DNA from 2 places in the Gracilibacillus sp. JCM 18966 genome. Region 2 is predicted to be linked to the other one. Evidence: predicted binding sites of a transcription regulator. Region 2 holds the regulator's gene; the other holds the start of a gene.
The links. The regulator Rex, encoded in region 2, represses fermentation and respiration genes when NADH is low (regulators of the CRP and FNR family bind a similar motif). The targets are predictions, from matches to a motif close to TTGTGAAATATTTCACAA.
Positions count from the first base shown of each region.

Region 1 (4,436 bases), 1.3 Mb from region 2:
CAAGAGGAAGCTCCATCCTTAGGAGTGCCAGTACTTGTACTAAGAGATACAACAGAACGCCCAGAGGGTATTGAGGCAGGCACATTAAAACTTGCCGGAACAGAAGAGGATAACATATTTAACCTTGCACATGAGCTCCTATCAGACGAAGAGGCCCACCGCAAAATGGCACGTGCTTCTAATCCATATGGAGACGGAAAAGCATCAGAGCGAATAGCTGATGCGATCCGCTACTTTTTCAATCAAACAACTGAACAGCCAAAACCATTCTAAAGTCCCGATTTTTTCGGGGCTTTTTCTAATGGAAAAAAACATCATAGAATTGTTATTTATGTACACACTAGTGGTACATAAGGAGTTGGCGTGACATGATTTGGTGGTTATTAATGACATTGATAGTACAACCTGAGCAACAAGAGCAATCATTTATCATCGAAGTAGAGGATAATCCACATGAGATTGCTGAGGAAATGGAAACCTATTACCCACGAGTAGAGATACTACATATTTATGACACGATTTTTAATGGTATTGCGATTAAGGCAGATAATCGTACGTTAAAAAAACTGAAAAACAGAGGGCTATTTAAACAAAGCTATCCAGTTCAAAAATATCAAGCGCTGGAAACAAAGGAAACGATTAATCAAAGTGTCCCTTTTCTTCTACCAGAAAACCTACCATATACAGGTGATGGTGTAAAAGTCGGGGTGATTGACACAGGCATTGACTACACCCATCCCGATCTCCGAAAAAGCTATAAGGGTGGCTATGACCTCGTTGATTTCGATCAAGATCCGATGGAAACAACAGAAGAACAGGGCATACCTACCTTGCACGGAACCCATGTAGCCGGAATTATTGCAGCAAATGGAGAAATGAAAGGAGTTGCGCCAGAAGCTGAACTATATGGATATCGTGCATTAGGCCCAGGTGGAACTGGGACCTCCGTACAAGTAATGGCAGCAATTGAGCAAGCAGTAGAAGATAAGATGGACATCATTAACCTATCTTTAGGTAACACCATTAATGGACCTGATTGGCCAACATCGATAGCGGTTAACCGTGCCACGGAACAAGGTGTTACCGTTGTAATTGCCAATGGTAACACAGGGCCAGACCCATGGACAGTTGGATCGCCTGCAACAGCCGATAGTGTCATTGCCGTTGGTGCCTCTACACCACAAATCGAGCATCCCTACTTATACGATCGTTTTTTAGAAAAAAAAATAGAGCTTTGGCCAATGCAAGGTGCGCCTCCTTGGTTATTGGAGCGAGATCTACGTATAGCTCACGAGGATAGAGCAAAAGACAAATTACCGATGGATAGCATTTTAATCGTCGACCGTGGAAAACAACCTTTCACAAAACTAGCCATAGAAGCTGAAAAAAGGGGAGCAAAAGCATTATTAATTGCTAATAATGAGGAAGAAAGCTTTCAAGGAGCGATCGAAGCAGAGATAAGTATTCCGGTTGCTGGTATTTCCAAGGAAACAGGTGAATGGTTGAGGAATGCCCATGGCTCTTATTTGGAAATCAAGCATGAAAAAATTCAAGATACCGTAACAGATTTTAGTTCAAGAGGACCCGTGACAGTCAATTGGGCAATAAAGCCAGAGGTAGTGGCACCTGGTGCAAGCATCATGAGTACTGTACCAAATGGCTATCAAAGTCTTAATGGGACAAGTATGGCCGCCCCTCATGTAGCAGGAATATTAGCATTGTTAAAAGAAGCACATCCAGATTGGACACCTCAACAGTTGAAAGCAGCCTTATTAACCACAGCTGATCCACTAGAAAGCTTTCTTCCAACAGAGCAAGGAGCGGGAAAGGTTGATATAGGTGAAGCAATTAATACAGATACATTACTATATCACTCCTTTGTCCAGCTTGGGAAAAGTGGTGCTATCCTTGAACGAAGCAGCCATTCCATGATAGTGGAGAATATAGGAGATCAGCCTATCAGCTATAGCTTTCAACAGCCAAAGCTATCACAGGATTTGCGTTTTCATTTACCTAGCTCCTTTACATTACAGCCAGGGGAAAAGAAAGAGATTGAAATAGAAGCAATACTTCAAGCAAAGCAGCAGGCAGAACCTTTCCTGCAAGGTTATCTTTATCTCAATGATCATCCGATACCTTACTTGTATGTGACCGAAGCAGCTGATGTTCCGATGGCAATGGGACTTGAATTCTACTTAGAACCATTTGATGGTCAGTATCACTATCAGTTGTACATGGTAGAGGATGCAGAAAGTGTGACGGTTGATTTATATGATGACAAAACATTTGCATTTAAAGAAACCATTTTACAGTTAAACGACCAGTCAAAAGGAGTGGTCGAAGGTAGCTTAAAGAAAGATAGGATACCAGCTAAAGGGAGCTATGTGGCAAATATCACGGTGATCACGACAAATGGAGAAAAATATCAATACCAAACACCAATTCTGATAGAAGATACACTCCGTCAAGAATAAGTAACTTGATGGAGTGTATATCATTTAATCTTTCGAATTGCGAAATAATTGTCACAAATTGTTCGAAAACAATAAAAAAATAGCTCAGATTTGAATATTCGAGGATTTTGGACAAAATACTCGTATCTTGTCCGTATATTCTGAGATTTTGTCTTGAAAATGGATTGACAATAATCGTGCCCTATTGTATGCTATTTGATGGTAGATGATAAGGTTTGCATAACTGTGACAAATTTTTCTATATATAGGAATTTTTCCGCGAAATCAACCTTTTTACCCTATACATAATTTTTGTATACGTGAAATATGGAGTGATGCAGTTTGACATCACCAGGGAGTAAAAGACCATTACAAGGCTTAGCGATCACAAGCGCCATCCTATCACAATTGGCTGGTGGTCCATTAATTGGATTGTGGCTTGGTAGCTGGCTAGATCGGTATTTTACAACAAAACCACTCTTTTTAATCATCGGTCTACTTTTAGGTCTAGGAGCCGGTTTATACGGAACTATTCATTACGTAAGAGAAATAACGGGAGACGAAGAATAATGGACCAATACAAAAAAATGATAACCCGTCAACGTAAATGGATGTTCTACCTTCTTGCACTTTTCGTACTAGGCTGGGGTTTTACCTCCTATACTAGTATCTTCCTCGGACTTCTCCTAGGAACAACATTGAGTTTTTATAACCTTTGGTTGATGCAAAGGAAAGTGGAACGATTCGGTCGTGCCGCAGCAGATGGCGGTAGAGTAAATGGAATCGGGACATTTACCAGACTTGCAACCGCAGCATTAGCAGTTCTCATTGCAATGCGATTCGAAGAACATTTCCATTTTTTATCTGTAATTATTGGATTAATAACAGCCTATGTTGTTATTATGATAGATTTTGCTCTATTTAGAAAACAAGACTAGCACAAGGAAGTGAGGTGAAGCAATTGGATCACGAATCACCGATGTTATACGATCTATGGGGAATTCCATGGTTAGACTTTAACCTAGCAACGGTTTTGATGACATTTATCACCTGTGTCATAGTTTTCTTTATTTGCTTTTTTGCATCAAGAAGATTGCAAATGAAGCCTAAAGGATTTCAGAACTTTATGGAATGGATTATCGATTTTGTTAAAGGCATTATCGGGGATACCATGGATTGGAAAACAGGAAAGGTATTTTTACCACTAGGATTAACATTAATTGTTTTTCTTTTTATAAGTAATATTTTAGGTGTTATCACCATGGTAACATTTGGACACACATTATGGTGGAAGTCACCAACCTCAGATGCAACCTTAACCCTATCCTTATCAACAATGGTTATTTTGTTAACACACTATTACGGGATAAAGGTAAAAGGTTTCAAAGAGTATACAAAAGATTATGTCAGACCAGTACCTTTTTTATTACCATTTAAAATCATTGAAGAGTTCACTAATACTCTTACATTAGGTCTACGTCTTTTCGGTAATATTTTCGCTGGTGAAATCTTATTATCTCTTATTACTAAAATGGCAATGATAGCAATTCCTGCCTTTGCCTTCTCCATTATTCCAATGTTGGCTTGGCAAGGATTTAGTTTATTTATTGGAGCAATCCAAGCATTTATTTTCACAATGTTAACAATGGTCTATATGTCTCACAAAGTGAGTTCAGATCATTAATATAATTCCTACTATCAACTACCATTCATCATAATTGATAGTACAAAAAATAAAGCAATAGTTATATATCTTAAAGGAGGAAATAGAATATGGGAGCTTTAGCAGCTGCAATAGCAATTGGTTTAGCGGCACTTGGTGCTGGTTTAGGTAACGGTATGATCGTAAGTCGTACAGTAGAAGGGATTGCACGTCAGCCAGAATTAAGAGGTGCACTTCAAACAACGATGTTTATCGGGGTAGCGTTAGTAGAGGCGATTCCTATTTTCGCCGTTGTAATTGCCTTTATGGTAATGTAATTC
Region 1 covers NZ_AP043883.1:548,380-552,815, reverse strand. The annotation lists gene wecB (non-hydrolyzing UDP-N-acetylglucosamine 2-epimerase) at 1-273, shown strand, start outside; gene ACZ5N5_RS02450 (S8 family serine peptidase) at 369-2,474, shown strand; gene ACZ5N5_RS02445 (AtpZ/AtpI family protein) at 2,796-3,023, shown strand; gene ACZ5N5_RS02440 (ATP synthase subunit I) at 3,023-3,391, shown strand; gene atpB (F0F1 ATP synthase subunit A) at 3,415-4,137, shown strand; gene atpE (F0F1 ATP synthase subunit C) at 4,227-4,433, shown strand.
Region 1: ACZ5N5_RS02445 (AtpZ/AtpI family protein) is a predicted target of Rex. The motif match lies at 2,512-2,529, and genes of this name have one in related genera.

Region 2 (4,436 bases):
AGCGATCGATTCTTTGCTTTCGATTGGTTTAGATACTTTACGTAATTCCTCTGTAGCTACCTCTACTGCTTTTTCAATACCACGGCGCACCCCTACTGGATTCGCACCAGAAGCTACGTTTTTCAAGCCTTCCTGGATCATTGCTTGAGCGAGTACTGTAGCAGTTGTTGTACCATCACCTGCAACATCATTTGTTTGAGATGCTACCTCTGATACTAATTGAGCACCCATGTTTTCGAATTTATCTTCTAATTCGATTTCTTTAGCAATAGTTACCCCATCGTTTGTAATAAGTGGAGAACCATACTTCTTATCTAATACAACGTTACGACCTTTTGGTCCTAATGTTACTTTAACTGCATTCGCAAGTGTATCTACCCCACGTAGCATTGCGCGACGTGCATCTTCACTAAATTTAATTTCTTTAGCCATGAAAAATACCTCCCTGAATATTTAAATGATATGATATTTATCCAAACGTACTTCGCTACATACTTAGCCGATAATCGCTAAAATATCACTTTCACGAAGAATTAAGTATTCTTTACCTTCATACTTCACTTCTGTACCGGCAAATTTTGAGAAAATAATGTTGTTTCCTTCTTCAACTTCAAGCGCCACTTTCTCACCATTTTCCGTTACACGACCAGAACCAACAGCTACTACCTTACCTTCTTGTGGTTTTTCTTTCGCAGAATCTGGAAGAACAATCCCACTCGCTGTTTTTTCTTCTTGCTCTACAAGCTCAATAATGACACGATCACCTAATGGTTTTAGCATCGTTTAAAAACCTCCTTGAAATTGACTTTATTTAGATTTTTATCATTTTAGCACTCGATCACCCTGAGTGCTAACACAATTATTATAATAATGAAATCTATTTTTTTTTGCAAGTACAAAGTATAAATTTTTTTAAAAATTTTTTAATATCTCTTGTTAATGGGAATGCTATCGATCTCTTTGCAATTTTACGGCATTTCCAAACAGCCGTCATTAGTATGAGTTTTTATTATTGTAGGAACCCTAATAGAGTGTGGTTTCAATAAAAGGGGTTTTGAGCTTCGTGAAGTAAACAGAGGGACACCATCTATTATTTTAAGAACAACACATTTATTTTAAAATAACTTTAGACGAACTATTTCAATTTTATTCTAAAATTATGTTAAAATACGTATCATGTAAGAAAAAAATAAAAAGGAGTCGTTTGAATTTGCCTGCCAAGTATATTTATATAATTCTTACCTATGTTGCGGTACAATTGTCAGCTTTTCTTGTTATACCATTTCGGTTGTACACAAACGTAGATCCATTAACATTAATGGTTGGATGGAATATCGGTAGCTTCGTTCTTGCTTTGATTATCTCTTGCTATTTACTACGAGATGAAATAAATTCTTTCTTTCAATCACGGGATAAAAGAATTGGACAAATTGTATTATGGACAATACTCGGTTTCTTCTTAGTATTAATTGCTCAGGTAGCATCCACCGTCATTGAACGTTTTGTATTTGGTGCACCAGTTGGTTCTGAAAATACGATGCAATTGATGCAAGTAGCGAGACAAGCACCAATATTTATTATTCTTATTTCTATTTTAGGTCCAATCCTGGAGGAGCTCGTATTCCGTAAAGCGATTTTTGGTTCCCTATATAAAAAAATGAACTTCTTCTTTGCCGGAATTATTTCAGGGGTTTTATTTGCTGTCTTGCATAACGATTTCAGTCATCTCTTAACCTATATAGCAGTTGCATTTGTGCTTGCCTTTATCTATGTCGAAACCAAAAGAATTCTCGTACCTATTCTTGCACATATGGCGATGAACACATTTGCAGTCATTGGGCAATTATCACTTGATCCAGAAGAAATGGAACAAATGCTAGAACAGGTACAGTTCATCTTAGTTGGGGGCTTTTAAAAACATGAGATTTTCACCATTGGGCTCTGCCATCATCTATTTCATTTTGGGCTCATTATTTATCTATATTGGCATAAAATCTGCCGATGATACGGTATTTAATTTCATTACACTTGCATTAGCGTTTTTTGCTACCATTGATTTCGTTGTTGCAATACGACTAGTAAGCTTACATTTTAAAATTAAAAAGGCGAAGAAAAAATAAGAAGTGCCTCTCATCAGCACTTCTTATTTTTCTTCTATTTCTAATGGATAATGCTTCATAAAATAAACGAGTGACTGCAGCTCTACTGATAGGTCAATATGGTGGACGCGAACATTATCTGGAACGGTAATCCTTGCAGGGGTAAAGTTTAAGATACCTTTTATTCCTGCTTTCACCAGCCGATCTGCCATAGACTGCGCTTCAGAAACTGGTACGGTAAGAATAGCTACCTGAATATCTCCCATTTTTTCTTCTAATTCATCTATATGATGAACATTGACATTTCGAATCTCTGTTCCTACCTTGATTGGATCCGCATCAAATGCCACTTCTATCTTCGTATTATTGTTTTTGGTAAAATTATAATTTAAAAAAGCGGTTCCTAAATTCCCGACACCAATCAGGACAACAGGCGTATTCTCATCCTGGTCTAAGGTTTTACGGAAAAAGCCGAGTAAGTAGTCGACATTGTAGCCATATCCTTTTTTTCCTAATGCACCAAAATACGAAAAATCTCTGCGAATGGTAGCAGAGTCGACCTTCATTGCAAGACTAAGTTCCTTTGATGAGACACGGTCTTTTCCTTGGATATGTAAATTATTCAAAAAACGATAATATAAAGGTAATCGCTTCGCTGTAGCTTGTGGAATTTTATGTTGATTAGGCATCCTTTATTCCCCTTATTTCTTCATTAAATATTATTCTCTCTTTATTCTAACAGAAAAAAAGAAAAAAGTCGTGAAATTGTTCACTTGTCTATCTACTTCCCTTACTTGCAGTTCGTTCGCCTTTTAGATACACTTACATCATTGAGGTGAACGATGATGATTTATTTACAGGTGAACAATTTAACCAAACGATTTGGTGCTGAGCTGATCTTATCTAATATAAAACTAGAAATTAAACAAAATGACCGGATTGCCATTGTTGGTCGAAATGGTGCGGGAAAATCTACCTTATTAAATATAATTGCAGGTAACCTTAGCTATGATGAAGGAGAGATCCATAAACCAAAGGATGTTACCTTAGGATATCTTGCCCAACATACGGGACTTGATTCTACAGAAACGATCTGGGATGAAATGTTAAAGATCTTTTCCCATTTGTTAAAGGAAGAAAAGGAACTGAGAAGCATGGAACAGCAAATGGGAGATTCTGATCTATTAGCAGATACAGAAAAATATCAACAACTACTAGTAAGCTATGACCGCAAACAAGAAGCATTTAAGCAAGCTGGTGGCTATGAATATGAGCCTGAAATCAAAGCCGTTCTAAACGGTCTAGATTTTCCTGAATCCATGTGGGACACATCGATTGCCACATTAAGTGGTGGTCAGAAGACGAGACTCGCCCTTGGAAAGCTTCTTCTAACAAAACCTAATGTACTAATACTAGATGAGCCAACCAATCATCTAGATATTCAAACCTTAACATGGCTTGAAAGCTATCTAAACAGCTATCAAGGTGCCGTTGTGATCGTATCCCATGACCGATACTTCCTTGATAAAACGGTTCAAATTGTCTATGAAATTTCGCGTCATGAATCGAAGAAGTATCACGGTAATTACAGTAAATATTTAAAGCAAAAAGCAGCCAATTATGAACGTGATAGGAAGCTTTACGAAAAACAACAAACCGAAATAAAGCGAATGGAAGATTTTATACAGAAAAATATTGTGAGAGCCTCCACGACGAAAAGAGCACAAAGCAGACGCAAACAGTTAGAAAAAATGGAATTAATGGACAAGCCACTTGGTGATGAGGGCTCTGCCAAATTTAGTTTCAACGTGGAGCGTAGGAGCGGTAATGATGTCCTCAAGGTAAATGACCTAGCATTCCGTTATAACAATGCTGAGCCTTTTACTTTTGAAAATCTTAATCTTGAGCTAACCCGTGGTGAGAGCATGGCCCTTGTTGGCCCAAATGGTGTCGGAAAATCTACATTATTAAAAAATATAATCGGCGAACTAGATCCTGATAAGGGTACCATACAACTAGGTGCTAATGTGAAAATTGGCTACTATGATCAGGAACAGACACAACTGCATCATGAAAAGAATGTCCTAAGTGAACTTTGGGATGATTATCCGCTTATGAACGAAAAGGATATACGAACCATTCTAGGAAACTTTCTTTTTAGTGGAGATGATGTACTACGGCCAGTATCAGCTCTTAGTGGTGGGGAAAAGGCTCGGCTCGCGCTTGCTAAATTAATGATGGAAAAGGCCAATTTATTAATTTTAGACGAGCCGACCAACCATTTAGACTTAGATAGTAAAGAAATATTGGAATCTGCCCTTATCGATTATCCTGGCA
Region 2 covers NZ_AP043883.1:1,871,461-1,875,896, reverse strand. The annotation lists gene groL (chaperonin GroEL) at 1-432, opposite strand, end outside; gene groES (co-chaperone GroES) at 496-780, opposite strand; gene ACZ5N5_RS09030 (CPBP family intramembrane glutamic endopeptidase) at 1,211-1,915, shown strand; gene ACZ5N5_RS09025 (DUF4305 domain-containing protein) at 1,920-2,120, shown strand; gene ACZ5N5_RS09020 (redox-sensing transcriptional repressor Rex) at 2,144-2,788, opposite strand; gene ACZ5N5_RS09015 (ABC-F family ATP-binding cassette domain-containing protein) at 2,945-4,436, shown strand, end outside.